DNA from 3 places in the Mesorhizobium sp. P2_C7 genome. Region 3 is predicted to be linked to each of the others. Evidence: riboswitches for the same ligand, from Rfam matches in the RefSeq annotation. Region 3 holds a riboswitch; each other region holds the start of a gene.
The links. A riboswitch is a leader RNA that binds a small molecule or an ion and turns the genes downstream of it on or off. The one in region 3 is predicted to bind cobalamin.

Region 1: another riboswitch for cobalamin. It lies ahead of AC1D2G_RS04775 (aromatic ring-hydroxylating oxygenase subunit alpha); the one in region 3 lies ahead of AC1D2G_RS30370 (CbtB domain-containing protein).
Region 2: another riboswitch for cobalamin. It lies ahead of bluB (5,6-dimethylbenzimidazole synthase); the one in region 3 lies ahead of AC1D2G_RS30370 (CbtB domain-containing protein).

The regions. Positions count from the first base shown of each region.
Region 1 covers NZ_JBFUDW010000001.1:983,185-993,182, reverse strand. Annotated here, with positions in the region: gene bglA (beta-galactosidase BglA) at 1-335, shown strand, start outside; gene AC1D2G_RS04790 (ABC transporter ATP-binding protein) at 377-1,489, shown strand; gene AC1D2G_RS04785 (DUF680 domain-containing protein) at 1,565-1,804, opposite strand; gene AC1D2G_RS04780 (DUF680 domain-containing protein) at 1,874-2,074, opposite strand; cobalamin riboswitch at 2,586-2,787, shown strand; gene AC1D2G_RS04775 (aromatic ring-hydroxylating oxygenase subunit alpha) at 2,902-4,149, shown strand; gene AC1D2G_RS04770 (FAD-binding oxidoreductase) at 4,230-5,330, shown strand; gene AC1D2G_RS04765 (ferredoxin reductase) at 5,394-6,140, opposite strand; gene AC1D2G_RS04760 (sulfite oxidase-like oxidoreductase) at 6,137-6,748, opposite strand; gene AC1D2G_RS04755 (DegQ family serine endoprotease) at 6,899-8,422, opposite strand; gene AC1D2G_RS04750 (MBL fold metallo-hydrolase) at 8,680-9,399, opposite strand; partial or broken gene AC1D2G_RS04745 (diphosphate--fructose-6-phosphate 1-phosphotransferase) at 9,452-9,998, opposite strand, start outside.
Region 2 covers NZ_JBFUDW010000007.1:305,519-315,516, reverse strand. Annotated here, with positions in the region: gene AC1D2G_RS17395 (pirin family protein) at 1-768, opposite strand, end outside; gene AC1D2G_RS17390 (DUF2277 domain-containing protein) at 806-1,072, opposite strand; gene AC1D2G_RS17385 (exodeoxyribonuclease VII small subunit) at 1,186-1,437, opposite strand; gene AC1D2G_RS17380 (histone deacetylase family protein) at 1,441-2,367, opposite strand; cobalamin riboswitch at 2,489-2,668, shown strand; partial or broken gene bluB (5,6-dimethylbenzimidazole synthase) at 2,672-3,346, shown strand; gene AC1D2G_RS17370 (hypothetical protein) at 3,463-4,446, opposite strand; gene AC1D2G_RS17365 (TetR/AcrR family transcriptional regulator) at 4,541-5,149, opposite strand; gene AC1D2G_RS17360 (MFS transporter) at 5,271-6,494, shown strand; gene ribB (3,4-dihydroxy-2-butanone-4-phosphate synthase) at 6,550-7,650, opposite strand; gene aroC (chorismate synthase) at 7,752-8,861, opposite strand; gene AC1D2G_RS17345 (DUF1344 domain-containing protein) at 9,133-9,387, shown strand; gene AC1D2G_RS17340 (carbonic anhydrase) at 9,493-9,998, shown strand, end outside.
Region 3 covers NZ_JBFUDW010000019.1:55,763-65,760, reverse strand. Annotated here, with positions in the region: gene AC1D2G_RS30385 (heparan-alpha-glucosaminide N-acetyltransferase) at 1-180, opposite strand, end outside; gene AC1D2G_RS30380 (MFS transporter) at 417-1,616, shown strand; gene AC1D2G_RS30375 (aromatic ring-hydroxylating oxygenase subunit alpha) at 1,620-2,795, opposite strand; cobalamin riboswitch at 2,937-3,133, shown strand; gene AC1D2G_RS30370 (CbtB domain-containing protein) at 3,170-3,349, shown strand; gene AC1D2G_RS30365 (CbtA family protein) at 3,365-4,168, shown strand; gene cobU (bifunctional adenosylcobinamide kinase/adenosylcobinamide-phosphate guanylyltransferase) at 4,161-4,676, shown strand; gene cobO (cob(I)yrinic acid a,c-diamide adenosyltransferase) at 4,678-5,301, shown strand; gene cbiB (adenosylcobinamide-phosphate synthase CbiB) at 5,325-6,293, opposite strand; gene cobD (threonine-phosphate decarboxylase CobD) at 6,292-7,341, shown strand; gene AC1D2G_RS30340 (tyrosine phosphatase family protein) at 7,338-7,847, shown strand; gene AC1D2G_RS30335 (creatininase family protein) at 7,889-8,692, opposite strand; gene AC1D2G_RS30330 (RidA family protein) at 8,747-9,130, opposite strand; gene AC1D2G_RS30325 (ABC transporter substrate-binding protein) at 9,395-9,998, shown strand, end outside.

The DNA.
Region 1 (9,998 bases), on a different contig from region 3:
CCAAGCACCTGTCGCAAGCGGTCAATGTCCAGCAGGGCGACGAGAGCTCGCTGCTCGAGCACTACCGGCGCTTTCTCACCTTCCGCCGTGCCCATCCGGCGCTGGCCAAGGGCGACATCACATTCATCGAAAGCGAGGGCGACACCGTCGCCTTCACACGCCGCGCAGGCAATGAGCAGGTCGTCTGCGTCTTCAATCTGGCAGCCAAGCCAACCAGGATTGAGCTTGGCAACCGATCGCTGCAACCTTTGCCGGGACACGGATTTTCGGGGCAGGCGAGCAGCGGTTCCATACAGCTCAACGGCTACGGCGCCTGGTTTGGGCGCATCGACTGAACTTCAGATCACTTGAATTTCAAATCACTGGGAGGAAACCAATGGCCGATGTCACGCTAAGACAAGTGAAGAAGTCCTACGGCAATCTGAACATTCTCCACGGCATCGACCTCGATATAAAGTCGGGCGAGTTCATCGTCTTTGTCGGCCCGTCGGGCTGCGGCAAGTCGACATTGCTGAGGTCGATCGCCGGGCTGGAGGAAATCACCTCCGGCGAACTCAAGATCGCCGGCGAGGTCGTCAACGACGTGCCGCCGTCGAAGCGGGGCATCGCCATGGTGTTCCAGTCCTACGCGCTCTACCCGCACATGACGGTGTACGACAACATGGCGTTCTCGATGAAGATCGGCAAGGAGAACAAGGCCGAGATCGACCGCCGCGTGAAGCAGGCCGCGGAAATCCTGCAGCTGACCAAATATCTCGATCGCCTGCCCAAGGCCATGTCGGGCGGCCAGCGCCAGCGCGTCGCCATCGGCCGCGCCATCGTGCGCAACCCGAAGGTGTTCCTGTTCGACGAGCCGCTGTCGAACCTTGACGCGGCGCTGCGTGTCGCCACCCGCATCGAGATCGCCAAACTCAAGGAATCGATGCCCAACACGACCATGATCTACGTCACCCACGACCAGGTCGAGGCGATGACGCTGGCCGATCGCATCGTGGTGCTCAAGGAAGGCCATATCGAGCAGGTCGGCACGCCGATGGACCTCTACAAGAAGCCCGGCAATTTGTTTGTCGCCCAGTTCATCGGCTCGCCGGCCATGAACATCCTGCCGGCGACCATCGACAAGACCGGAAACCCGACCGTCGTCAGCCATGTCGGCGGCCGCAAGGCAAGCGTGCCGATCGCAACGCCGGCTTCGGCAAAGGGTGCCGCGGTGAGTTTCGGCGTGCGGCCGGAAGATCTGATCATCGCCAGCGGCACGGAGTATCTGTTCGAGGGAACGGTCGACTATGTCGAACAACTCGGCGAAGTCCAGCTTGTCTATGTCGACATCGGCCGCGCCGACCTGCCGCTGGTGACCAAGCTGCCTGGCAATGTCGAGGTCAAGCGCGGTGCGACGCTGCGGCTGAGCGCGGACGCCAACGACCTTCACATCTTCGACGCGGACGGGCACTCCTTCTCGCTCCGTCAGCCGGAAGTAAAGGCGGCTTGAGACAGAACCAAGTCTCGACACGAAAAGAGCGGCGGGCCAGGCCCGCCGCTCTTTTTTGGAAATCAACTTCGGCTGTTAGCGATTGCCGAAGAGGTCGCGGTCGGCGCTCTGAGGGGCGGACTTCTCTACGTCACCCGACGAATTGAGCAGCTTGCCGACGAAACCACCGCTGTTGCGGATCGAGCCCGTTTGAGAGTTGTCAACCGAACCGACGGCAGGCTGGTTGGCGCCATTCGAACCGTAGTTGTCGCTGGCGGCGAAAGCGCTGCCGGAGATCGCCACGACGGCGGCGGCAGCAAGCATGATCTTCTTCATTTCAAATCTCCTGAATTCTGGATTTCGCCAGGACGGCGGGAGAGCCCGCCGCCTTCTGGGAATCGGCTGTTAGTTATTGCCGAAGAGGTTACGGTTGCTACCCTGGGCAGGCGTCTGAGCAGCCGGCTCCGACTTCTTGGTCGAAGCAGTGTACGAGCTGTCGACAGCAGCGGTGGCTGCCGGGGCATTCGAACCATAGTGGTCGCTGTTCGCGAAGGCGCTGCCGGAAATGGCCAGAAGGGCGGCGGCAGTGAGGATGATCTTTTTCATTTTTTGGTACTCCAGTATTTCTTATTTTTGCCGTCCGTCTAGCGGCGTGTCTTGGGAAGAAATCGCGTCGTTCGGACAGCCCCGATGTGGGAGAGCCATCCAGCCATTTCCAATCACGAAGTTGTTCCGCGTGGACCAAGAATCCACCACTTGAAATTGCGCCAGGGGTTTCCACACTCAATGTTTTTCTAATTCATATCAAAGAGTTGTACGAAACAGGTACCCCGATCACCAACTGTGTCGGAGGCCCAGCGTTCACAAGTCCTGCACGCACAGTCAACAGAAACGAACCGTTCGGTTCGATTTTTGCGGCAGCTAATAGTCACTTTTCGATACCGTTAACCTTTTCTGCTTCCTGGCAAGGGGTCGGTTTCGGCGAGATTGGAGCCGGCTATGGTTGCCCAAGAGAAAGGCTTCCGCTTCGCGATCACCGACCGGAACGTTTCGCAAGCGTGTCGCGCCGCATGGATACGATGTCGTTTTCATGCCGATGACGCGCCCGCGATCGTGATTAGATCATGTCATCTCAGGTGCCGCTTCGTGACGACGAGGCGGAGAATTGGGAAGCCGGTCAGAATCCGGCGCTGCCCCCGCAACGGTGGTGGAGTTCAAGTCGCAACGGGAGACCACTGGGCGTCAGCCTGGGAAGGTGTCGCGATGGTCCGCAAGGACAACTCCAGAGCCCGGAAACCAGCCCGAGATGTCTAGACTCGACTGATCGCGGTGGGCGGTCAAGAGGCGGATAGTGCATGTCCGGCGCATCGCCGGCCTGCGTCCAATCCTTCCTCCGTCACCACCAGTTCAGTCCTTAGAAACGAGGACAGGACATGGATGCTCGCAACGACATGCTGAGGCTCTTGAGTGGCCGGCGGCAAGGCTTTTCGCTAGGACAGCCCTTCTACACCGATCCAGACTATTTCAAGCTCGACATGGAGCTGATCTGGTATCGCGACTGGCTGTTCATCGGTCATGATTGCGAGCTGCCGAAGCCGGGCAGCTACATCACGGCGCAGATTGGCGACTATCCAGTCGTGCTTGTCCGCGACCAGAAGGGCAATATCAACGCCTTCCACAATTCCTGCCGCCATCGCGGCAGCCGCGTCTGCAATTCCGACAAGGGCACGGCGGCAAAGCTGGTCTGCCCCTATCACCAATGGACCTACGAGTTGGACGGAAGGCTCTTGTTTGCCAGGCAGATGGCCGACGGTTTCGACAAGAGCCAGTTCGGCTTAAAGCCCGTCGCCTGTGAAAGCGTCGGCGGCTACATTTTCATCTGCCTGGCCAAGGAGCCGGCGGATTTCGCACCGATGCGCGCGATGATCGAGCCCTACCTTTTGCCGCACCGGCTGCGCGAGGCCAAGGTGGCGTTCGAATCGACCATTGTTGAGAAGGGCAACTGGAAGCTGGTCTGGGAAAACAACCGCGAGTGCTATCATTGCGCCGGCAATCATCCGGAGCTCTGCAAGACTTTTCCAGAGGCACCCACGGTGACCGGCGTGCAAGGCGCCGACAGCGACCCGGAAATGCTTGCGCACTGGGCGAAATGCGAAGCGGCCGGCCTGCCGAGCAAATTCCGCATCGATCCGGCCGGACAGTACCGCGCCACCCGCGCGCCGCTGCTGCGCGATGCCGTCAGCTACACGATGACGGGAAAGCGTGCGGTCAAGAAGAACCTGTCCGACAGCGTTTCGACCGACCGCATCGGTTCCTTGCTGCTCTATCACTATCCGACGACCTGGAACCACATTCTGGGCGACCACGCCGTCACCTTCCGGGTGTTGCCGATCAGCGCCACGGAGACCGCGGTGACGACCAAATGGCTGGTTCACAAGGATGCGGTCGAAGGCATCGATTACGATCTCGACGAACTCACCCACGTCTGGACCGAGACCAACGACCAGGACCGGCGGATCGTCGAGGAAAACGCCTTCGGCATCCTGTCGCCTGCCTACGAGCCCGGCCCTTATTCGGAGCTGCATGAGGGTGGCGTCATCCAGTTCGTCGAGTGGTACGCGTCGTTCATCGGCCCGCGCCTTGCCGAAGGCGGCCGGCCGGCGCTGCGCAGCGTTGCATAGTGCATGTCGCCCAAAAGTGCGCAGCGGTTTTGGGAACTCGACATGCACAGGGCAAGAGTGAGGACAAGAGGATGAATGCGATGACGGATCTCGGCCTCTATCGCCATCTCGACCAGATGACGCCCTGGAACGACCGGCTCCAGGTGCTGGAGGTGATCGGCGTCAGCGACGAAGCGCCTGATGTGAAGACCTTCACCTTCCGCTCCGACAACCAGACCTGGTTCCGCTACAAGCCCGGCCAGTTCGTGACGCTGGAACTGCCGACCGCCGACGGGCCGCTGATGCGCACCTATACGCTGTCGTCGTCGCCATCGCGGCCGTTCTCGATCGCGGTGACGATCAAGGCTCAAGCGGGCAGCATCGGCACACGCTGGATGTTCGACCATCTGACGCCGGGCTCGCACGTCAAGGCCTATGGGCCGACAGGCGACTTTTCGCTGCACAGCCACCCGGCCGCCAAGTACCTGTTCATTTCAGCCGGCTCGGGCGTGACGCCGATGATGTCGATGCTGCGCTGGCTGAACGACTGCGCGCCATGGACCGATGTCGGCTTCGTCAATTGCGCGCGGCGCCCGGAAGAGATCATTTTCCGCAAGGAACTCGAACTGCTCGGCAGCCGCATGCCGGGCCTGTCGCTCGGCTTCATGATCGAGGAGCGGTCCAGCCGCGAGGGCTGGTTCGGCCATATGGGCCGCATCGACGCGATCCGGCTGCCCTTGCTGGCGCCCGATTTCCGCGAGCGTGAAATCTTCTGCTGCGGCCCCGATCCCTTCATGCGCGCCGTGCGCGGCATGCTGGACGCCGCCGGCTTCGACATGACGAAATACCATCAGGAGAGCTTTGCGGCGCCTGTCGTGGAGGAGATCCCGGCACCATTCACCTCGCCGGCGGAAGACGGCGCCGCGATTGTCGTCGAAGCCGCGACGCCGATCCGGTTTTCGCTCTCGGATGTCGAGGCCGAATGCGTCGCCGGCCAGACCGTGCTGCAGACGGCTCGCGCCTCGGGCGTGCGGATACCCGCCGCCTGCGAGTTCGGCCTCTGCGGAACCTGCAAGGTGAAGAAGGTCGCCGGCGATGTCGAGATGAGCCACAATGGTGGCATCCTCGATCACGAAATCGACGACGGCTTTATCCTCGCCTGCTGCTCGAAGCCGCTTTCTGCGCTCGAAATCGAGGCGTGACCGCCGGGCGATGCCAAGGCTCAGAACGACGACACGGGAAACCTCTCGAAATGCCGTGTCCGTTCAAACTCCGTAGCGCTCGGTGCGGATGATCTCCGCTGCGACGCCGGCATCGATCAGCGCTTGGGCGGCGGCCGAAACGAAGGCGTTGGAGCCGCAGACGAAGGCGATATCAGGCGGTCCGGGCAGGTGCGCCATGGATTGCACCATCATGGCAACGTCCACCCGCCGCGAATAATCGGCTGGACGGCGTGCGGCTTCGCGCGTCAGGGTCAGCACCAGGTCGAAGCCGTCCTTGCGATCGTCGAGGGCAACCAGTTCGTCACGAAAAATCACCTCGTCCCAGATCCGCGCTGAAAAGACCAGGGTGACGGGCACTACCGAATTGCGCCTGGCGCGGTGACGGACCATCGCCATCAAAGGCACGACGCCCGAACCACCCCCGACCAGCAAAACCGGCCCGCTATCGACATCGGGCCAGATGAAATGCCCGCCGAGCGGCCCGCGCAGTTCGACCTCGTCGCCAATTGCTGCGACGTCGTGGAAAAAGGGCGAGACCTCGCCATCGTCGAGTTTTTCGATCGCCAGTTCGATCACCCCGCCATCTCCGGGCGCGGAGGCAATGGAATAAGAGCGGCGCGCCTGATAGCCGTCCGGCGCCGTCAGCCTGACGTCGACATGCTGACCGGCAAGATAGGTGAAAGGCCGCGATGGCTGGAAAAAGAAGCTGGTGACACGCGGCGTGCGCTTTTCGATACGGACGATCCTGACTGTCTGCCAGGGCGATTGCACTGCCGCAGCGTCGCTCATGGATCGTTCGTGTAGCGCTGCTCGCGCCAAGGGTCGCCATAGATGTGATAGCCGCGCAATTCCCAGAAACCCGGCTCATCGCGCTCGGTGAACTGCAGGCCGTTCAGCCATTTGGCCGATTTCCAGAAATAGAGATGCGGCACCAGCAGCCGCGCCGGGCCGCCATGGTCAGGCGTGATCGGCTTGCCTTCGTAAAGCAGAGCCACCATCGCCTTGCCGGCGGTGAGGTCCTTGGTCGGCACGTTGGTGGAATAGCCGTCGAAGGAATGCGCCAGCGTGAAGGCGGTCGGCGGCTCGATGCCGGCATCGGCGAGGATGTCGTCAACAAGCACGCCTTGCCATGGCGTGTCGAATTTTGTCCATGCGGTCACGCAATGGATGTCGCGCGTCATCTTGGTCAAGGGCAGCGCGTTGAACTCGGCCCAGTTCCATTTCTTGATCGGCCGCGGCCCGTGCTTCAGCGTGAACGACCAGTCCTCGGTGCGCACCCGCGGCGTCGGGCCGGCTGACAGGACCGGAAATCCCTGCTCGAGATATTGCCCGGGCGGGATGCGCGCATCGCCGTCGATCGGCGGGCGCCGTCCTGAAGAAAACCCTCGGGTGACCATCGCGGCAATCCCCCCTGCATCGGGCCACTATCGGCCTTATGCAATGTTCTCGAAGATGACGTGGCGGGCAACCGAAATCTTGATGGACAGGATCGGCGGGCCGGCGTCGCCGCGCCCGCCGATCGCTGCCTTCACGTCAGCGCCCCGGCGTCAGCCATTGGCAAACGGCACCGCGACATAGATCTGGCTGCCCTCGCGCTCGACCAGCAGAAGCACCGATTTGCGGCCGGACTTGCCGGCTTGGGCGATCGCCTGCGTCACTTGCCTGGCGGTTTTCACCGGCGCCTGATTGACGGCAACGATGATGTCGCCGGGCTGGATGCCCGAGGCCGAGGCCGGTTTGTCGGGATTGACGCTTGCGACCAGGGCGCCATGCTGATTGGCCGCCAGGTTCAACTCCTGGCGGACATCAGGGGTGATGTCCATCAGGCCAAGCCCGATTGCCGGGACGCGCGAGCCCTGCTCGGTACTCGGCGCGCCGGACCCGTCGGTCACGGATGCGGTCTTAACATCGTCGCCGTTGAGCCCGACGTCGACGGAAATATCCATGGCCTTGCCCTTGCGCCAGATATCCAGCGTCTCCCTGGCGCCCGGCGCGACATCGGCGACGGCCCGCGACAGGTCCTTGGGATCCTTCACATCCTGTCCGGCAAAGCTGGTGATGACGTCGCCGGTCTCGACGCCGGCCTTCGCAGCCGGCGAGCCTTCATTGACCTGCGAAACCAGCGCGCCGCCAGGATGGTCGAGCCCGATGGCGCTGGCCACATCCGGCGTCACCGGCTGTATCTCGACACCGAGGTAGCCATACTGGATGGAGCCATCCTTCATCAGCTTGGCGACCACCTTCTGGGCCTGGTCGGACGGGATGGCGAAGCCGACGCCGACACTGCCGCCATTGGGCGAATAGATCGCCGTGTTGATGCCGACGACATTGCCGCTGACATCGACCAGCGGACCGCCGGAATTGCCATGATTGATCGGCGCGTCGATCTGAATGAAGTCGTCGAACGGCCCGCTGTGCAGATCGCGGCCGCGTGCTGACACAATGCCCGCCGTGACTGTGGTGCCGATGCCGAACGGATTGCCGATTGCCAGCACTTGGTCGCCGGTCATCAGCCTGTCGGAATCGCCCCATTTGACGGTCGGCAAGGGCTTGTCGGATTTGATCTTGAGCACGGCGAGATCGTTCTTGGCATCGCGGCCGACGAGCTTGGCGGGAAGCTCGGTGCCGTCGTCGAGCGTTACCTTGATGGAAGAGGCGCCATCGACGACGTGATTGTTGGTGACGATGGTGCCATCGGCAGCGACGATGAAGCCTGAACCGAGCGCCTCGGCACGCGGAGCCTGCTGCGGCGGGGCCTGTGGAGCGGGCATGCCCTGGTCGCCGAAGAACTGACGGAAATACTCGTCGAACGGCGAGTTGCCGAGAGGCATGCCGTCGTCCGTGCTTTCCGGCTGCGCCTTCATGACGGTGGTAACTGTCACCACCGCGGGCTTGTCGGCGGCCACGATGGGAGCGAACGAGCCGTTGGGTGCAGCGATGCCGGCGACAGGTGTCTGGGTTGTCGGAACGGCGTTGCTCGCACTTTGAGCGAAAGAGATGACAAAGGGAGATATTATCAGCGCAGCGCCCAGCGAGGCCGCGACGCGATGTCTGCGAATGATATCTGACATGGTCGTTTGTCCGGGCGAGAGTTGATCCTGCGCTGTGGCCGCCTCTCTTGGAAACTGGCCATCCCGCGTGTCGAGGGTCGCGATTGCCCGTCTCGCCTTGCATGGCAGCCGACCGGATCGACAGCCCTGCATCTAGGGTGCCGATTGGCCCGATTTAGGGTTTTCAGGCGACCTTACGAAGATTTAATTTCCAGACGGCGGCCGGTCACAATGTCGTGGGGTGGCGGCAAGACGGTCTTCCCAGCCCCGCAGAGGGATCAGATCGCGTCGGTTCGCCCGAGATATGCTGTGGCGATGTCGTGCATGCGCTTGCCGTCGAAGCTCGGCCCGTGGCCGCCATGGCCGATGCGGATCGGGACGTCGAGCAGGCGCTGCATCGTGCGGCGATAGGCTGTTCGATCGGAGTCCGGCAGGTCGTCGATCAACGTGTCGTCGTAGATGGCGTCGCCGCTGAAGAACAGGCCATCGGCCTCGTCGAGCAGCGCGATCGAATCCGGCGAATGTCCGGGCAGGTGCAGCACGCGAAACTGACGGTCGCCGAGATCGATCACGTCGCCCTCGTCAAGGGTTCGCGTCAATGGCGCTGAGGGGATCCTGTAATCGGCTGCCTTCCAGCCCGGCGCGGGCAGTTTCGAGACGGCACCTTCAAGGTCGTGGAGCATGTAGGCATAGGTCGCGGCGTCATCCATGGTCTCGAACTGCGCGGCACTCATCCTTGGCCCGGCCCGCAACGGGAACTCGTGCAGCGATCCGACATGGTCGAGATGGATATGGGTTGCGACGACGAGCAGCGGCTTGCCGTCGGACAACTCGATCTCCGGCGCCAGCGGACAGATGCCCATGCCGGTGTCGACCAGAAGGTCGACATCGCGGCCGCGCAGATGCCAGATGTTGGCGCGCACGTATTCGTGCACGAACGGCTCGGTCAGCATCGACGTCTTCTCGTCGACGATGCTCTTGCTAAACCAGCCCGGCATCAAGTGTGAGCCCGGCATCACGTGTGAGCCCGGCATCACGTACAAGCCGGCATCAGACGAACGGCTTCCCGACCTTGTATTTTTCCGGCACCAGCCGCTTGAGATAGGCCATGCCGGCCTCGGACAGCTGATTGACATCGGGCTTCATGAAATCGTCGGGCATATGGCGGGTCTTGCCGGCGACGTTCTTCAACGGCACCTTCTTCAGCACCGTTTTGGCGCCGTCATATTGCAGCGCCACCGAGCCGCCACCCTGTTCAGCGACGCTGACCGCAAAAGCGCCGGCATCAAACGCCTCCTGCGCGTCGACAGCGCTGATGGCGCCGATATAGCCGCGCGGCATGTAGCCGAGTGCATCGACGCGGGCCCGCTTGCCGGGCAGGCCTTCGGCCAGCGCGCGCTCAAGTGCGGCCGGCAGGTCGCTGCCCGACAGCTTGACGTTGCCGTGCGCGTCGCGCTCGAGCTTCTCCGGCGGCACCAGGCTTTCGACCAGCGCCTTGCCATCGGCGGTGCTGACACCCTTCCGACACGGCGACGATACAGCGCTTGTGGCGGTCGAGCGTGGCGCGCACGTCGTCGATGAAGCCGGCCGCGGAGAA
Region 2 (9,998 bases), on a different contig from region 3:
GCCGAACAGCATGAAATGGGCGCCGCCTTCCGACGATACGACGATCTCGTCGCCTGGCCGGAACACCAGCAGTCGCTCGGCTGGAAAAACATCGCCTGAAATCGAAACGTCGCCCTCCAGCGTGTAGATGGCGCGCTCTTCCGCATCGGCCGGGATTTTCACGCTGGCGCCCGGCGCCAGCCTGAGGTCGGCATAAAGCGTCTCGGAGTGAGCCCTCACCGGCGACCGCAGTCCCTGGAAGTCGCCGATGACGACGCGCCCGGTGACGCCTTCGGCATCGATCTCGGGGAGGCGCAAGGCAGCGGTGTTCTCGAAAACCGGTGCCACTTCCTCCTTGCCGTCCGGCAGTGCCAGCCATGTCTGCAGGCCGGAGACCGACATCGGCGCGCCACGCAATTCCTCCGGCGTGCGCTCGGAATGGACGATGCCGCGGCCAGCGGTCATCAAATTCACGTCGCCGGGCTGGATGACCATTTCGGTGCCGAGTGAATCGCGATGCCTGATCTTGCCGTCGAACAGATAGGTCACCGTCGACAGCCCGATATGCGGATGCGGACGGACATCGAGCGCCTGGCCCGCGCGCAGGATCGCCGGGCCCATGCGGTCGAAGAAGATGAAAGGCCCGACGAGCCGTCTTTTGGCGGTCGGCAATGCGCGGCGTACCTGGAAACCACCGATGTCCTTGGCGTTCGGAATGACCATCAGCTCGATCTGGTCGCTGGCAAAGGCGTCGCCGACTTCAGGGTCTTTCCCGGGGAAGAAGCTCATGGACTCTCCTTGTCAGCGGCCGTGCCTGCTTGTCGCATCAGGCAAAACGGATCGCTGATTTCGCGCGCGCCTTGGCGGCCACCTCTTCGCGATTGCGAGGATGCTGATGGGTTTCGAGGGAATCGAGAAGCTCACGCGCCGATGCCGCGATGGCTTCGACCGCATGATCGAAGGCGTGCTGGTTCTGCTTCGAAGGTCGCGTCGTTCCGCTCAATTTGCGGACAAACTGAAGTGCGGCGTCGCGCACCTCGTCATTGGTTGCCGGCGGATCAAAATTGAACAGGGTCTTGATGTTTCTGCACATCGTTTCCGAACCTCCTCTTGTCCTGAAGCCGTTTCAATCGGGACGGCTGCTATCCTCGACTATGATCATGTCCAAAAGCCGGTGAGGCAAGACCATCGTTCGGGAAGCATGACTCAGTCGGCGTCGAGCGGCTCGGCTCCAACCGGCTTGCCGTCGCGCGACAGCCTGATCTTCTCGACCTTGTCCTCGGCGGCCTTCAGCAGCCGGTCGCAATGCGCCTTCAGCGCCTCGCCGCGCTCATAGATCCTGATCGACTGGTCGAGCGGCACGTCGCCACGCTCCAGATCATCGACGATCTTTTCCAGCGCGTCGAGTGCCTGCTCGAAGCTCATCGCCTTGACGTCTTCGTTGGTCTCTCCAGCCATCATTCACCCTTTCATCAGTCGCCCGACATGGGCGGCGACCGAAAATGCCAGTCCCTGCAGATCGTAGCCACCCTCGAGCAGGCTGACGAGCCGGTTGCCGCTGTGGCGTGTGGCGCGCTGCATCAGCTGGCCGGTCGCCCAGTCGAAATCATCCTCGGTCAGATTGATCTCGGCCAGCGGATCGCGATGGTGCGCGTCGAACCCCGCCGAAATGATGATCAGGTCGGGCGCGAAATTGTCGAGCGCCGGCAGGATACGCGACAGCAAGGCATCGCGAAAAACCTCGCTGCCGGTCTGCGGCGCCAGCGGCGCGTTGACGATGTTGCCGGCGCCGGTCTCGCTCTTCGCCCCGGTGCCGGGATAAAGCGGCATCTGGTGCGTCGAGCAATAGAGCACCGACGGATCGTCCCAGAAAATGTCCTGCGTGCCGTTGCCGTGATGGACGTCCCAGTCGACGACCGCAACGCGCTCGACGCCATGTTTCTTCTGCGCATAGCGCGCGGCGATCGCCGCCGTGTTGAAGAGGCAGAAGCCCATGGCCGTGGTTTTTTCGGCATGGTGGCCGGGCGGCCGCGCGGCGACGAAGACGTTGTCGGCGCGGCCGGCAAAGACATCGTCTACGGCGGCGTTGGCGGCGCCGATCGCGGTTATCGCCGCTTGCCAGCTCTTCGGGCTGACTGACGTGTCGGCGTCGATGCGGGCGATGCCCTCGTCGGGAATGGCGGCGCGGACGCGGGCGACGAAATCGGCGGGATGCGCGTAGAGAATGGTGGCCTCGTCGCCTTCCGGCGCCTTGATGCGATCGAGCGCGACAAAAGCTTCATCGTCAAGCACCCGCTCGATGGCGCGCAAGCGATCCGGCCGCTCAGGGTGACCGGGGGGCGTGATGTGCTCAAGGAAGATCGGATGGGTATAGAGACGTGTGGTCATCTTCCCTATCTAGTGCCCCGACGTCGCGATGGCCATGCGTTGTGGCCTGATGGCTGGGGAAAATCACACATGCGTCCATTGGTGTCGCTGCAGGCATTGGCGTCGTCAGCGCTTCGGCGTAAGGTCGCCGCCACTGCCTGGTGCCCGCCGCAAGCGGGAGAATCGGGAACACGGTTGAACTCCGTGGCGTGCCCAACGCTGTAAGGGGGACCGCGCCGGTAAATGCCACTGTCGATGACGGGAAGGCACCGGACGCGGGTTGATCCCAAGCCAGAAGACCGGCCTGGCAGGCATCGTCATCCGCATGGTCAGGCGGAAGACATCCACAGCAATCGCAAGGGGACACGCGATGCCAACACACATGACCGCCTCTGTTGGCGACGGATTTGACCAGAGTGCGCGCGATGCGGTCTATCGCGCCATGTTCACGCGGCGCGACGTGCGCGGCCATTTCCTGCCAGCCCCGCTCGACGATGAGGTGCTGGCGCGGCTGCTGCTTGCCGCGCACCATGCGCCGTCGGTCGGCTTCATGCAGCCTTGGAATTTCATCGTCATTCGCGATGCCGAGCGACGGGAAAAAGTGCGTGACCTGTTCCTGGCGGCGCGAGAGCAGGAACTGCCGGCCATCGCGGAAGAACGACAGGCGCTCTACCGCAAGCTCAAGCTGGAAGGCATCTGCGAAAGCGCGCTCAACATCTGCATCACCTGCGACCGGCAGCGTTCGAAGGGTTCGCCGCTGGGGCGCTGGCACAATCCGGAGATGGACCTCTACAGCACGGTTTGCGCGGTGCAGAACTTCTGGCTGGCGGCGCGCGCCGAGGGTGTCGGGGTCGGCTGGGTCAGCATCATCGAGGCGCAGGCATTGAAAAGCCTGCTGTCAATTCCCGAGCATGTTACGCCGGTCGCCTATCTCTGCGTCGGCCGTGTTTCCGAGTTCGCGCCAAAGCCGGACCTCGAAGCGCATGGCTGGGGCCGCCGCTTGCCGCTGCCGGAACTGATCATGAGCGAGACCTTTTGCGGGCAAGGTGAAGCGTTGCTCAAATCGACCGTGGCGCGCCTCAACGGGGTCGATGCCGCGCCGGCGACCACTGCCGATCAGCGCGTCGCGCCGGCCGTGCCCCAGCGCGAACCGCCGAAGGAGGCCAGCGCCTTGTCCTTGAGTTCCCTGAACTTCGACGACGCCTCGGCCAGCCGGGCGTCCCAGGCGGGATCGGGCACCTGGCCCTCGATGGTCCTGAAGTAGACCTGCATCAGGCAGGCGATGGCAAATGGTTCGATGAACGCCGCCTTGAAGGCCCAGGCGAAGACGATGGCGAGCACGAAGGCCCAGCCGGCAAGCTGCCCGGGCATGAAGAAAAGAATCGCGCCGGCGGGCGCCAGCATCAGCAGGAAAATGACAAACGAGACGCCCCACATGATGACCGCCAGCCAAACGGCGTTCTTGACCATGATCTTGCCGTTCTGGGCATAGAGCACGACGCCTTGGCGGGCAGTCTCGAACGGCGAGGATGAATTGATGCGGATGTTGTAGCCGAGGATGATCTCGTCGACATAGGTCAACGACAGGCGGATCACCGTGTTGACGAAGCTGACCAGGCCGTTCAAGCCCGGGATCGGCAGGAAGGCGGCGATGCCGCCGAGCAGCCCTGTGATGGCGCGAATGGCGCCCTTGACCAGTTGGCCGACGACGAAAAGGATGTTGGCCTCGGCAAAACGCTGGGTCACGATGTCCTTGGCATAGGCAATCTGGTCCTGGCCGTCGGGAATGTCGCGGCCGTCGACCAGATGGACCATGACGGCGATATGGCCGGCCTTGACGACATAGAGGATGTATTCCCGGATCCAGTAGACGGCGATCGAGACGACGCCGAAGCCGACCACGCCGCCCCACAAGGCAAAGGACAGCGGCCCGTCGGGATCGGCGGAAATATGGCCAACGCCGTAGCCAACGGAGGCGCCCGTGCCGGTCGCCACGATATAGGCCAGCGTGATGCCGAAATAGACGATCATGCGAAAGACAATGAAGGGCCAGGTCCGCATCATGATGGACACCGACCTGCTGATATCGAAATCCCACATGCCCCGAATCTCCCCTCAGAGATGGCGCGAGAGGATGCGCTGAAACCGGCTGTTGTCAATCGTGGGAGTGGCGCGCCAGACCAGCAAGGGGATTTCAGACCGGCTGGGAACCCTGCTTCTTGAGCAAGCCTTCGAGCAACTGCTTGAAGGCCGCCACCACCTTCTTCGACGTCGCTTCGGGGTCGCTCGAATTGGCGATCCGCTGCGCTGCCTGGCTGCTCGCCCCGTTGATCAGCCGCGAGGCAGTCTCGGGGTCGAGGCTGGGAACGACCACGCCCTCCTCCTGCAGCCTGGTCAGATGATCGGTCATTGAACCGACACATGCATTGGCATTCGGCCATTGTGCAGGATCCCCCAGCACGGCCGGGCCATCCCGGAACATGATGCGCTGGATTTCCGGCTCCAACGCCATTTCGATATAGGTCGTGCATTCGTCGACGAAATGCTGCCAGCGGGTCGGTGCTCTCGACGCCACTTCGTTCACGCGCGCCGCCATCTCACCGTCGATTTCGGCGATGACCGCCTGCAGCAAGCCCTTCTTGTCGCCGAAGTGATGATAGAGTGCACCACGTGTCAGCCCGGCCGAAGCGGTGAAATCATCCATCGACGCCTGGGCATAGCCGATCGTGCCGAAGGCATGCCGGGCGGCCGCGATCAACTTGGCGCGCGTCTCTGCGATCATCTCCTTGCGAGGTTTGTGCATGGCTCCTGGACCTACCAACATACGCTTCGTATGCCAATTGACATACGCCGCGTATGATCTATCTAACAATCATACGCATCGTATGTAATTGTCGAATCCGTCCTTGTCGAGGAACCGGACCATGCAAAATCCCTATTCGGAGATCTTTCGCGCCCCTGGCGCCAAGGGCTTTGCAGCAGCGGGCTTCATGGCGCGGCTGCCGATCGCGATGGCGCCAATCGGCATCGTGGCGATGCTGTCGCAGACGCGTGGCGAATACTGGCTGGCCGGCGCGGTCTCCGCGACATTCGCGCTGGCCAACGCTTTCGTGGCGCCGCAAATATCAAGGCTTGTCGATCGCCTTGGCCAGACGCGGATCGTCGTGCCCGCCACGATCATCTCGGTGCTCGCTTTCGCGGTCCTGATTGCGGCGGCCAATCAGGACTGGCCTGTATGGACGCTGTTCGTGTCGGCGCTGCTGGCGGCGGCGATGCCCAGCATCCCGGCAATGGTGCGCGCACGCTGGACCGAGATTTTTCGCGGACGGCCGGAGATGAACACCGCGTTCGCCTTCGAGTCGGCTGCTGACGAACTGGTCTACATTGCCGGCGCATCGCTGTCGGTCGGCCTGAGTGCCGCCCTGTTCCCGGAAGCGGGAATGCTGGCGAGCACGCTGTTTCTCGCTTTCGGTTCGACGGCGTTCATCTTGCAGCGCTCAACCGAGCCGCAAGTGCGGCCGGTGGAACATGGGTCGCGCGGCTCGGCAATCCGCCTGCGGCCGGTGCAGATCATCACCTTTGCCCTGATCTTCATCGGCGCGACCTTCGCGACGACGGAAGTGAGCACCGTGGCGATCACCAAGGAACTTGGCCAGCCAGGCGCCGCAAGCCTAGTCATTGGTGTCTACGCGCTGGGATCGTTCGTGCTCGGCATCATCGTCGGCGCGCTCAACCTGAAAGCACCGCTGCAACGCCAGCTTGCCATCGCAATCGCCATCATCGCGCTGAGCACCTTGCTGCCGCTCACCGCCGGCACGGTGCCGCTGCTGGCGTTGACCGTCTTCGTCAGCGGCGTGGCGATCTCGCCGACCTTCATCACGGCGTTCGGCCTGATCGAACGGCATGTGCCGGAGGCGATGCTGACCGAGGGCATCACCTGGGTGACCACCGGGATCGGCATCGGCATGGCCCTGGGCTCGTTCGCGGCCGGCTCAGTGGTGGATGCGTTCGGCGCCCAGAACGGATTCTGGGTGTCGGTTGCGGCCGGCACGATCGCGCTGGTCACCGTGTTGCTTGGTCAGCGCAGCCTGGCCACGCCTGAATGCGCCTTGGAAGGATGTGAAGCAGGCGCCGTTCCCGCCGAATGATCCCCCGAAGGGCCCGGTTTCAAACAGACTGGGCTCTATCCCCAGCAGTTGCCCTTCAGAGAATCTCGGTCTTGGCGATATGGATGCCGAAGCCCTCGAGACCGACATAGTGGCGTTCGCGCGAAGCGATCAGATTGATCGAGGAAATGCCGAGATCCTTGAGGATCTGCGCACCGAGGCCGATTTCGCGCCATTCGTTCTCACGGCGGCGCGCCTCTTCGTGATCCTCGCGGTCGCCGCTCGCAGGCCGCTTGCGCTCCTGATGGGCGACGCCGACCGAGCCCTCGCGCAGGTAGACGATGACGCCACGCCTGCGCTCGCCCATCGCCTTCATGATGCCGTCGAGCCGGTGGCTGGTGCCGAACACGTCGGTCACCACATCCTCGGAATGGAGGCGCACCGGCACCTCCTCGCCGTCGCGGATGTCGCCGAAGACAATGGCGACGTGATGCATGGGGTCCCAGGGCAGCGTGTAGGTGAAGACCTGCGCCTTGCCGCCGAGCGTGTCGATTTCCGAGCAAGCCACGCGTTCGACCAGCGTTTCCTTGCGTTGCCGGTAGGCAATGAGGTCGGCGACCGAAACCTGTTTGAGACCATGCTCTTCAGCAAAGGCCGAGACCTGCGGGCCACGCTTGACGGTGCCGTCGTCATTGACCAGTTCCGAAATGACGCCGACCGGTGCCAGACCGGCGAGCTTGCACAGATCGACCGCGGCTTCGGTATGACCCGAGCGCATCAGCACGCCGCCTTCGCGCGCGATCAGCGGGAAAATGTGGCCGGGGCGGACGAAATCCGAGCCGCCGACATTGCCGTTGGCGAGATTGCGCACGGTCAGCGTGCGGTCCTCGGCCGAAATGCCTGTTGTCGTGCCGTGCTTGAAATCGACGCTGACGGTGAAGGCAGTGGTGTGGGCGGAATCATTGTCGGCCACCATCGGCGCCAGGTTGAGCCGCTTGGCCTCCTCGCGCGGCATCGGCGTGCAGACGATGCCGGAGGTGTGACGGATGATGAACGCCATCTTCTCCGGCGTGCAATGGACGGCGGCGACGATCAGGTCACCCTCGTTCTCGCGTCCATCATCGTCCATGACAACGACGATCTCGCCGCGCTCGAAAGCGCGCAAGGCTTCGACGATTTTCTTCTGATCGTAAGGCATAGGCGCTCGTTTCACTCGCAGGGGAATAAGGGAGTAGGGCAGTATGGGAGTAGGGAAAAGGAAAAAATGGCTGTCTCGGGCGGGTAGCGTGACATATTCCCCTACTCCCCTACTCCCCTACCTGTCTGTCCCCGATGACGCAGATAATGATCGGCAATGGCGCAGGCAACCATCGCCTCGCCGATCGGCACGGCGCGGATACCGACGCAGGGATCGTGACGGCCCTTGGTCATGATCTCGACGTCGTTGCCGTCCCTGTCGATCGACTTTCGCGGCGTCAGGATCGACGAGGTCGGCTTGACGGCGAAACGGGCGATGATCGCCTGGCCGGTCGAGATGCCGCCGAGGATACCGCCGGCATTGTTGGACAGGAACACCGGCTTGCCGTCATTGCCCATGCGCATCTCGTCGGCATTCTGCTCGCCGGTGATGCGGGCGGCCTCGAAACCGTTGCCGATCTCGACGCCCTTGACCGCGTTGATCGACATCAGGCCGGAGGCAATGTCCTGGTCGAGCTTGGCGTAGATCGGCGCGCCGAGGCCGGCGGGAACGCCATCGGCAACAATCTCGATCACCGCGCCGACCGAGGACCCCGCCTTGCGGATGCCATCGAGATACTCGGTAAAGACGGGAACGGACGCCGGATCGGGAGTGAAGAACGGATTTTCCGCGTCACCGATGAAGTTCCAGTTCCAGTTGGCGCGGTCGATGGACTTTTCGCCCATCGACACCAGCGCGCCGCGCACCACCATGCCGGGCACCACCTTGCGGGCGAGGGCCCCGGCCGCGACGCGTGCCGCCGTCTCGCGGGCCGAGGAGCGGCCGCCGCCGCGATAATCGCGCAGGCCGTATTTGACGTCATAGGTGTAGTCGGCATGGCCCGGCCTGTATTGGCGGGCTATCTCGCCATAGTCCTTCGAGCGCTGGTCGACGTTCTCGATCAGCATCGAGACCGGCGTGCCGGTGGTGATCATCGTCTCGCCGTCCTCGTCGAGGATGAAGCCCGACAGCACTTTCACTTCGTCGGGTTCGCGGCGCTGGGTCACGAAGCGTGACTGGCCCGGCCGGCGCTTGTCGAGCTCGGCCTGGATGTCTCGCAGAGTGAAGCGGATGCCGGGCGGACAGCCGTCGACCACACAGCCGAGTGCGGCGCCGTGGCTTTCGCCCCAGGTGGTGACGCGGAAAAGGTGGCCGAACGTGTTGTGAGACATGAAATGACCCTGCCCGGCATCGGAGCCAGCTTAGCACATGACCCGAAAAACGAAGCCGTTCTCGCAAGGGATCATGCGCAAATCAAAAAGTGCCACGGCGTCCTTCGCGCTCCAGGAGGACGCTCGGCGCCGTGGCCCGCCTTCTATTGGCGTTTTTCACAGTGGTCAAACTGTGATCTGGCGGATTTAGTTTTGACACATTCGGTTGGTTTCTGCTCTCTTCCATCGCCTGCCGCCGCCCATGCCGGTGCAATGATAACGAGGAACGATTATGCGTACCCTGATTGGCGCCGTAGCCGCCACGCTGCTGCTTTCCACCGCCGCTTTCGCCGGACAGACCGAAGGCCTGATCAAGAAGATCGACAAGGACACGGCGACGCTGACGCTGGATGACGGAAAGTCCTACAAGCTGAATGCCGAGACAGACCTCGACTCGCTGAAGCCGGGCATGGATGTCGTCATCGCTTACGATGAGACCAATGGCGAAAACATCGTCACCGACATGCAATTGCCCGACACCGAATAAGCGCCTTCCGGCCCCGCACGGCGCGCTTGCCAACGCAGTCCGTTGGTAGCAATCTCTGCGCGCAGATCCAGCCATCAAGTGGAAGATGCGAGCGGGGACCGAACAATGTGCAGCGACTGCGAAGGCGAAGGGGTCGACCGGAGGGATTTCCTCAAGGTCGGCGCGGCGGGGCTCGTTGCGATCGGTCTTGGTGGAGCTTCGTGGTCCGCGCGTGCGGCAGAGAGTGCTGCGCCGGCATTGTCCCCTGATGCAGCGCTCGCCGCGCTGAAATCCGGCAACGAGCGCTATGTCAGCCACCCGGAACTGTGCTCGATCGACCTTGCCGCGCAGCGGAAGGCTGTCGCCGGGCATCAGGCGCCTTGGGCTACCATCATCAGTTGCGCCGACAGTCGCGTTCCGCCCGAGTTGATCTTCGGCGGCCAAGGCGTTGGAGAGCTATTCGTCGCCCGGAATGCCGGCAACCTCGCCGACACCGCGACGCTCGGCACGGTCGAATACGGCGCGGCGGTGCTCGGCTCGCCATTGATCGTCGTCCTCGCGCACACCAGCTGCGGTGCCGTCAAGGCGGCTTGCGACGTGGTCACCAAGAACGCGACCTATCCGGGCGCGAT
Region 3 (9,998 bases):
CGCGTAGATCTTCCACCAGCCGAAGGCGGTGAGGCCCGGGTCGGTATAGCCGAAGAATTCCAGGTCCCAGGTGAAATGATAGCTCGCCATGGCGATGAGCGCGATGCCGCGCACGATGTCGATGGCGACGATGCGCTTCGGTCGATCCTGAACGGGTGCGGTCGGCGTGTGGATGCTCATGGTCTCGTATTTCTGATTCAGCCCCGCAAGACGACTATCACGGTTGCCCCGGACAAAAGAAGGCCGGCAGCTTCGGGTATAGGCTGCGCTGCAGACGCTGGATCAGGCGCCGCTTTAGGCCAGTGCCGGAAAGCCTTTGGCCGACTTCGCTTTTGCCGGATAGGCGTCGGTTTCCTGTTACCCGCGCAGGAATCACCACGGCAGATTTGACCCGCTGATTCTGCTTTGGGGAAGCAATGTCCACCCATGTGCGCCACCCGGTCTGGCTGCCGGCCTTGCGGCCGGCCGACGCGCGCACCTTCGCCTCGCTCTATGCGGTCGAATCCTTCGCCCGCGCCACGGTGTCGAGCGTCATCCCAATCCAGGCCTACGAGATCCTGCATAACGAGCAGATCGTCTCGATCCTCTACACCATCGTGGCGATGCTCGGCCTGTCGGTGACGCTGTTCATGCCGATGCTGATCCGACGCTTTGCCCGGCGCTGGGTCTACACGGCAGGCGCCTGCCTGCTGGCCATCGGCTCGCTGTTCTTCGTCACCCATACGCTTGCCGGACAATTGGCCGGCATGCTGTGCCGCGTGATGGGCGCCAGCGCGCTGTCGATCACGCTCAACCTCTACATCATGGACCACATCCGCAAGACCGATTTCATGCAGGCCGAATCACTGCGCATGGCGTGGTCGATGTTGGCCTGGACCGGCGGGCCGACGCTCGGCATCTTCCTCTACACGCGCTTCGGCATCTACGCCGCGCATGGTGCGGTGGCGGTGTTCGCGCTGGCCTTGCTGGCGCTGTTCTGGACCTACCGCCTGGGCGACAACCCATCGATCCGCCCTGGCAAGACGCGGCCGGCCAATCCGCTCGCCAATATCGGCCGCTTCGTCGCCCAGCCCAGGTTGCGGCTGGCCTGGCTGATAGCCTTTGGCCGCTCCTGTTTCTGGACGACGTTCTTCGTCTACGGGCCGCTGTTCATGGTCATCACCGGCGAGGGCAAGCTGGCCGGCGGTCTTTTGGTTTCGGCCGGCAATGCGCTGCTGTTCATGGCCATCTTCTGGGGTAAGGCGGGCAAGCGCTTCGGTGGCCGCCGAACCATGACATTTGCCTACTTCGCCATGTCGGCCATGCTGCTGGCGGCGGGTGCGGTCGGCCAAACCGTGCCGCTGCTCACCGGCGCCTTTCTGCTCTGCGGCGCTTTCTTCACCATCGCGCTCGATGCACTGGGCTCGACCGCCTTCATGCGCTCGGTGCGATCCTATGAAAGGTCGCAGATGGCGGCGGTCTATCGCACCTATCTCGACTTTTCCGAACTGACGCCGCCGCTGGTCTATTCGGTGGTGCTGGCGTTCTTCGGGCTGGGCTCGGTGTTCGTCACGCTCGGCCTGCTGGCGGCGGTCTGCGGCTTCGTGACCTGGCGATACCTGCCGAAATCGCTGTGATCTTCACGGCTTGGGGGTAGCTGCTGCGTGCCGCTCGCGGATCCAGTTGTGGAAGCGGTGCAGGTCGTACTCCTCGGGCATCAGCACGCCGGCCGCATGGCGCATCGAGCGCAGACCTTTCTGATTGACCTCGCAGATCCCTGCATCCTCCTCCAGCACCTGTTTGCCGAAGGCGACGATGTTGTCGATGTCGGTTGCATCAAGCGCCTCGGGCGCAAACAGCCATTCGGCGACAAGCTCGGTCTGCTCGGGGCCAAGCGGCACCAGCCGCACGGTCCTGATATAGTCGACATGGCCGACGATGAACATCGACGGCAGGTTGGTGGCGTAGGTCTGGCCGGCGGCGCGTTCGGCTGATGTGAGGCCGGTGAAGACCGGCCCATGCGCCTGTCCGTCGCGCGACCATGTCTGCGCGCCGGCGCGCAGGCCGCCGGAAAACTCCGGCGCGTCATTGTCGGCGTGGCGGGACCATTCGGGATCGTCATGGCGGCCCATCAGGCCGCGGCCATAGATCGGCACCAGCCGCGACAGGTCCTTGTGGACGCCCGGACAATGCAGGCACTCGTTGAAGTTTTCCCAAAAGATCTTCCAGTTGCAGTTCATTACCTTGCGCAGCACATGGCCGGTAACAAGCGTTTCCAGCGGCCAGTTGGCGAGACTGCCGGACGCCGGATCGAAGGATGTTTCCGCCGAGCCGGCGGCGTCCTCTTGCAGATTGACGAAGACAAAACCGCGCCACATCGAGAGCGCCACGCGATAGAGTGGATGATCGGCCTTGTCGAAGCCTTCCGGCAGCGACTTCGACGGCACGCGCACGAGGTCGCCGCGCAGCGAATAGGACCAGGCGTGGTAGGGGCAGGTGATGAGCCGCGCCTTCAGCCGGCCTTCGCCTTCCTGGCAAAGCTGCGAGCCGCGATGGCGGCAAGTGTTGTGAAAAGCGCGCAATTCGCCAGTTTCGTCGCGCAGTACGAAAATTTCCTGCGTGCCGACGCGGAAGGTGCGGAAAGAAAGCGGCTGCGCAAGGTCGGCCTCGCGGCAAACGAGCAGCCAGCTTTTGTACCAGATGGCGTCGAGATCGCGCTGATAACTGTCCGCATCCCAATAGGCCGACGATGGCAGCGTCGGTTCGGCCCGGGTCAGGCCGTTGTAGGGATCGCGCTCGCTTGCAATGGGCTGCATGGCTGGCTTCCTGTGGATTTGTCAGCCGACACCTGACCACGGGAATTGTCAATTGTTGTGCCGGAGACCCGATTTATCTGGATGGCGCAATCGCGCTGGTTGTCGGCGGAATTTGGTTTGCCGGTCGCGGCGATTTTCCCTATAGTCGCGCTTGTCGTCGGTTCCGTTTGGAGCCAAGAGGGAATGCGGTGCGGGCGGACTTGTTGCCCAATGCCGTGGCTGCCCCCGCAACTGTGTGCGGTAGTCCTCTCCATATGCCACTGAAGGTTTCTCTTCGGGAAGGTGGGGAAGGGCGCTGATCCGCGAGCCAGGAGACCTGCCGGCGACAGGAAACTGACTTCGATGCCCTCGGGTGGAGGGTGAAAGGACAAGACATGACTACCGCTTCCGTCTCCCTCGGCGCCTCCGTCTCCTCGCAGTCGCGCTTCATGCAGCTTGCACTCGTGGCGCTGCTCGGCATCTTCGTTGTCGGCTTTGTCGGCTTCTCGCATATCGATGCGGTCCACAATGCGGCTCACGACTATCGCCATTCGATGGCGTTTCCCTGCCACTGACGAGGATTTGACATCATGAACCTGTTTCGCAACGTCGTGTTCATCGCGGCGATCGCAGGGCTCGTGGCCGGCGTCGTTCTCGCCTGCCTGCAGGCCTATGCCACCGTGCCGCTGATCCTCAAGGCGGAAGTCTACGAACAGGCCGGCGGCGGCCACCATCATGACCATGCCGCTACGGCTGCAACCGATACCAGCGCCATGAGCACAGCCGCTCAGGCGGCGAATGCAATGAGCTCTGCCGCCCCGGCGCCTGCGGAAGCAGCCACTCCGACCGCGGAAGACGAAGGCTGGGCGCCGGCCGACGGTTTCGAGCGTTTCGCCTTCAGCGTTGTCGCCAATATCGTCACCGGCATCGGTTTTGCGCTGATCCTGGTCGCGGTTTCCGAATTCGCCGGCGGCATCGGCAATTGGCGCCAGGGCGTGTTCTGGGGCCTCGCCGGCTTTGCCGTGTTCACGCTGGCACCAGGCCTCGGCCTGCCACCGGAATTGCCCGCGATGCCGGCGGCCGATCTCACGCAGCGCCAGATCTGGTGGTGGGCAACCGTGGTGGCGACCGCGGCGGGTCTCGGCCTGATTGCGTTCCGCAAGTCGCTGCCGCTCGCGATCCTTGCCGTCCTGCTGATCGTCGCGCCGCATATTGTCGGCGCACCGCAGCCCGACAGTTTCGAGACGCCGATCCCGGAAGGCCTGCACCACCAGTTCGTGGTGGCGGTCACAGTGACCAACCTGGTGTTCTGGCTGGTGCTCGGCGCCGTCGTCGGCGTGGTGCGCGGCCGCTTCACCGGCACCGCGACCAGCCTGCGCGACAGCTTTGCCTGATCGCAGCAAGCTGACCTTCATCATCGGCGGTGCGCGCTCCGGCAAGAGCGCGCATGCCGAAACCCTGGCGACAGTTCCACCCTCGCCATGGACCTATATCGCCACGGCGCAAGCCTATGATGACGAAATGCGTGAGCGTATCGCGTTGCACCGCTCGCGGCGCGGCGAGGGCTGGGCGACCATCGACGCACCGCTCGATCTCGCCGGCACGCTCGAGGCTTTGCCGGACGATCAGCCGGTGCTTGTCGACTGCCTGACACTGTGGCTGACCAATCATATGCTGGCCGAACACGACCTCGACCTTGAATGCCGTCGGCTGGCGGACGTGCTGTCGCGGCCGCGCGGGCCCTGGTTCGTCGTGTCCAATGAAGTCGGCCAAGGCATCGTGCCGGACAACGCACTGGCGCGCCGTTTTCGCGATGCCGCCGGCCGACTCAACCAGCAGGTGGCCGCTGTCGCCGACACGGTGCTGCTGATGGTGGCGGGGCTGCCGCTCAAGGTGAAATGAAATGACCGATATCGACAACAAGACCGACCGGGATGAAGAACGCCACCGCGCCAAGATGGCCAAGCGCAAGGCGGTGCAGGATGCCGAGGTGGCGGCCAAGACGATCGAGAAGGGGCTGCTGATCGTCAACACCGGGCCGGGCAAGGGCAAGACCACCGCCGCTTTTGGTCTGGCGCTGCGGATGCTCGGCTACGGCAAGCGTGTCGGCGTCGTCCAGTTCATCAAGGGCAAATGGCACACCGGCGAGAAGGATGCCTTCGCCGCCTTTGGCGACCGCGTCGTCTGGCACGCCATGGGCGAGGGGTTCACCTGGGAAACCCAGGATCTGAAGCGCGACATTGCCGCAGCCGAAGCCGCATGGGCCAAAGTGCTCGAACTGATGGCCGATCCATCGATCAGCCTGCTGGTGCTCGACGAACTGAACATCGCGCTGCGCTACGATTATCTCGATCTCGACAAAGTGGTTGCGGCGCTGAAGGCGCGGCGCGAGGGCCTGCATGTCGTCGTCACCGGCCGCAACGCCAAGCCGGCACTGGTCGAGGCGGCCGACCTCGTCACCGAGATGGGTGTGACCAAGCACCATTTCTCGGCGGGCGTGAAGGCGCAGCAAGGCATCGAGTTCTGATTAGCCTTAACCAGCAGGCCCGATCACGCGACGATGACGATTGCCGAGACCAAACCGAACAGCGCGATCAGCAGATAATCGGCGACACGATAGAGTTTCAGCGCCTGCCTGATGTCGATGCTGTCGGCTTCGCGGCGGCCGCCTTCGCCCATGAAGACGTCGTCGACCAGCACGCCGCCATAGCTGCGTGGTCCAGCAAGCGCCAGGCCGAGCGCGCCGGCCATCGCCGCTTCCGGCCAGCCGGCATTGGGCGAGCGGTGTTTTTTCGCGTCGCGCCACACGGCATGCCAGGCGTTTTTCGCATCAGCACCCCTGACGAGGAATGCGGCCAGCACGATCAACAGCGCCGTCAGCCGCGATGCCGGCAGGTTGATCCAATCGTCGAAGCGCGCCGCCGCCCAGCCGAACGCTTCGTGGCGCGGGGTGCGGTGGCCGATCATCGAATCGGCGGTGTTGGCTGCCTTGTAGGCAGCGCCTCCGGCCAACCCGCCGACGCCGGTCCAGAAGGCGGGAGCAACGATGCCGTCGGAAAAATTCTCGGCCAGGCTCTCGATCGCCGCGCGGCTGACACCGGCCCGGTCCAGCGATTCGGGATCGCGGCCGACGATGCGCGAGACGGCGATGCGTCCAAGAGCCAGGCCACCTGTGTCGAGCGCGTCGGCCACGGCCTCGACATGCTCGTAGAGGCTCTTCTGCGACAGAAGCGATGTCGCCAGAAGGGCGGCAACGATCAATCCCATGGGAACGAACCAGAGCAGGATCTGCACGCCGAGCCCGATCGCCGCCGGCACCAGCACGATGACCAACAGCGCCTGGACACCACGCTTGCGACGCAGCGCGTCGGGATCAGTGGCGCGGTTGAGCCGGCCGTCGAGAAAGGATATCAGCCTGCCGAACCACGTCACCGGATGGCCGATGGCGCGAAACAGCCAGTCCGGGTAACCCAGGACGAATTCAGCGGCCAATGACAGGAAAGCGATCAGGATTGACATGAAGCTTCTTGATGGGGCGGCGGTGGACCATGGTGGAAGTCTCGGCCGGGCGAGGGCGCTTTTCCCCAACGCGCCGCAGCCTTTCGTCGACCTCTCGACCGGTATCAATCCGCACTCCTACCCGCTTTTCGAGCTGCCCGCCACCATCCTGTCGCGGCTGCCGGAGGCAACGCGTGCCAGCGAGCTGGTCGAGATCGCGGCGAGCGCCTATGGAGCGCCATCGCCGGCCAACCTTGTCGCGGCACCCGGCACGCAGATCCTGTTGCCGCGCGTCGCATCGCTGATCGCGCCCGGCAAGGCGCTGGTGCTGGGTCCGACCTATGCCGAACATGCGCGGGCAGCGGCGATCGCCGGGCACGCGGTGACGGAGGTCGGCGATTTCGAAGTATTGGCGGAAGCCGACCTTGCCATCATCGTCAATCCCAACAATCCGGATGGGCGCATCATCGCGCGCGACAGGCTGCTGGCACTCGCCGCAGGGCTGCGCGCCAAGGGCGGGCTGCTGGTCGTCGACGAGGCGTTCATGGATGTCGGCCCGCGTCAGCACAGCCTCGCAGGCGATGTCAGCCAGGGCGGCATCGTGGTGCTGCGCTCGTTCGGCAAGTTCTTTGGCCTGGCCGGGCTGCGGCTCGGTTTTGCGCTTTCCGATGCGGCGACGGTCGGCCGGCTGGACACGCAATTCGGACCATGGGCCGTCGCCGGCCCGGCGCTGGAATATGGCATCCGCGCGCTTGCCGATATCGACTGGCAGGACGCGATGCGGGCATCCCTTGCGGAGGCATCGGCACGGCTTGATGTGCTGTTCGGCCGCTTCGGCGCTGCTGTCGCGGGCGGCACCACATTGTTCCGCTATCTCCGCTTGCCGGATGCCGCCGACCTGTTCGCCACACTTGGCGAGCGCGGCATCCTGCTGCGCCATTTTGCCGACCGTCCTGGCGTCTTGCGCGCCGGCCTGCCGGGGAGCGAGGTGGAATGGCAGCGGCTCGAATCCGCTCTTGCCGAATGGGCGTCCCGGCGCGAGGATCGATCGAAGGGTTCGAAACAATGATCCATGTCTGCTCTCTGGCGAAGGTCGAGGAAACCGTGGCACGGACCGGCGCCGACCGCATGCTGTCGCTGCTCGCCGCTGGAACCGACGTTGTGCGGCCGGCCTCGATCGCCCGGGAGAATCATCTGCATCTGGTCATGCACGACATTGCGGTGGCGCAGGACGGCATGACCATGCCGGGCGAGGAGCATGTCCGCAACCTGCTTGATTTCGCGCGCCGATGGGACCGGGCAAAGCCGATGGTCGTGCATTGCTATGCCGGCATCAGCCGCTCGACCGCTTCGGCCTACATCATCGCCGCGGCATTGGCACCGAAGCGCGACGAAGCCGAACTGGCGCAGACGCTACGGGCACTGTCGCCCTCGGCGACGCCCAACCCGCGGTTGATTGCAGTGGCCGATGTGCTGCTCGACCGCAATGGCCGCATGATCGAGGCGATCCAGGCGATCGGGCGCGGCGCCGACGCTTTTGAAGGAGCGCCCTTTGCGCTGAAGATCGACATCTAGGACATGTTGATATTCAGGTGACCTGCCCTGAGACGGGAGTGCTATTTCAGCCAGTCGGCAAGCTTTGCCTTACGCACATCGCGCAGCAGGCTGATGAAACCGTCGGCCTGATGTTCTGATGTCAGCCGGCCTTTCTCGGCCGTGGCGATGCTGGCGTCGCCGACCACGCCATTCGGGTTGAGATCGCTGGCGATCCAGGCAAAGGCATGGGTGCCGATATGGCGCAGCAGCGCAAATTCCTTTTCAGCCTTCGCGACATTGGAAACGAAATTGTCGGCCTTGCCCATGTCGACGAGATCCGGCCGGAAATGCAGCATCAGCGACGTCTCGACATCGCCGCCATGGATGCCCTGACGGTCCTCGATCTCGGTGTACATGCCCGCCGGGCGGCCAAAGCGCTGCCAGCTGGTCTTCACCGCCAGCATGTTTTCGCGCACGCGCAGTTCGCGCGTGACGATGCCCATGATCTCTTCATTGCCGCCATGCGAATTGACGACGATCAGCTTGCGCACGCCGGCCCGTGCGATCGACAGGCCAAGTTCGGTCCAGGCGTCGACCAGCGTCGTTGCCGGCAGGGTGAGGGTGCCTCGCGCGTGAAGATGTTCGTTCGACTTGCCCACCGCCTGCACCGGCAGGATGCGGATGTCGAGGTCGTCTGGAAGGCGGGCAATCACTGTGTCGAGCATGCCGTTCATGATCGCAGTGTCGGTCGAGACCGGCAGATGCGGACCATGCTGCTCGATCGCCGCCAGCGGCAGCACGGCGATCGTCGCCTCCGGGTCGATCGAGGCGTATTCGGTCGTGCGGTAGTCGCCCCACCACACGCGTTTTTTTGCAACGGTCATGTCACGCCTCTTCGATAATAGGTCAGACCTAGCGCGGCAAGCGCGGCCTGTCGATCACCCAGCCGCGATGGCCTCGACCTCGACCTTGAATTCAGGCCGGGCGAAACCGGAGACGATCATCAGCGTCGAGGCCGGCGCCGGGCTGGAAAACAGCCGGTCGCGGACATCCATATAGGGTCGCAGGTGCGCGCGGTCGGTGACGTAGGCGTTGATGCGGACGATATCCTGCAGCCCCAGACCGGCCTCTCCGAGCACTGCCGCGATGTTGCGGAAGCAGAGTTCGGCCTGTGCGCCGGCATCTTCCGGTATCTGGTCGTCCGCCGTGATGGCGACCTGGCCCGAGCACAGCACGAGCCGCTTGCCGGCGGGCACCTCGACGCCGTGGCTGTAGCGGGCAAAGGGTGGCTTTATCGACTTCGGGGTGAGGAACTTGAACATGGCAATCTCCGGTTCGTCGGTAGCCTAAGACCGGATGCACCATACCTTCAAGATGGCGGTGCATGTCGCTGGGGCGATTGTGGACAGGCGTTCAAAAAATAGGCACGATGCCTCTGGTGCAGCACGACCCGTCCGGCTTCGCAGATGGCTGTGGTGCAAGCGGGCGGTCCCGGCGCAAGACGCCGGTGGCATGTGTCTTGCTTCTTGAATCTTTGGTGTCGAGCCTGGCGCGTGGCGTGCCGGAGCAAACAAAGGGTGATGTTGATGTACGGAAAACAGAAGATCTCGGTGGCGGTGGTGGCCCTGCTTGCGGCCAGCACGCTCGGTGCCGCTGCGAATGAAAAAGTCACCTTCGGCACCAACTGGTTGGCCGAGCCGGAGCATGGCGGATATTATCAGGCGGTGGCTGACGGCACCTACGCTGCTTGCGGCCTCGACGTCACCATCATGCAGGGCGGTCCGCAGGTCAGCGGCCGGCCGATGCTGCTTGCCGGCAAGATCGATTTCTACATGGGCGGCAATCTGCTGTCGGCTTTCGATGCCGTCCAGCAAGGCATTCCGATGCGCGTGGTGGCGGCGGATTTCCAGAAGGACCCGCAGGTCATTATGTCCCACCCCGGCGAGGGGCTCGACAAATGGGAAGATCTGAAGAACGCCGACCAGTACATATTGGGCGACGAGGGCGTGCAGACCTTCTTCCAGTGGATGGTCATCGAGCTCGGCTTCGACGCCGCCAAGCGCGCACCCTACACCTACAACACCGCTCCCTTCCTCGCCAACAAGAAGTCGATCCAGCAGGGTTACGTCACCTCCGAGCCGTTCGCGGTCAAGAAGGAAGGCGGCTTCGTACCGAACCAGTTCCTGCTTG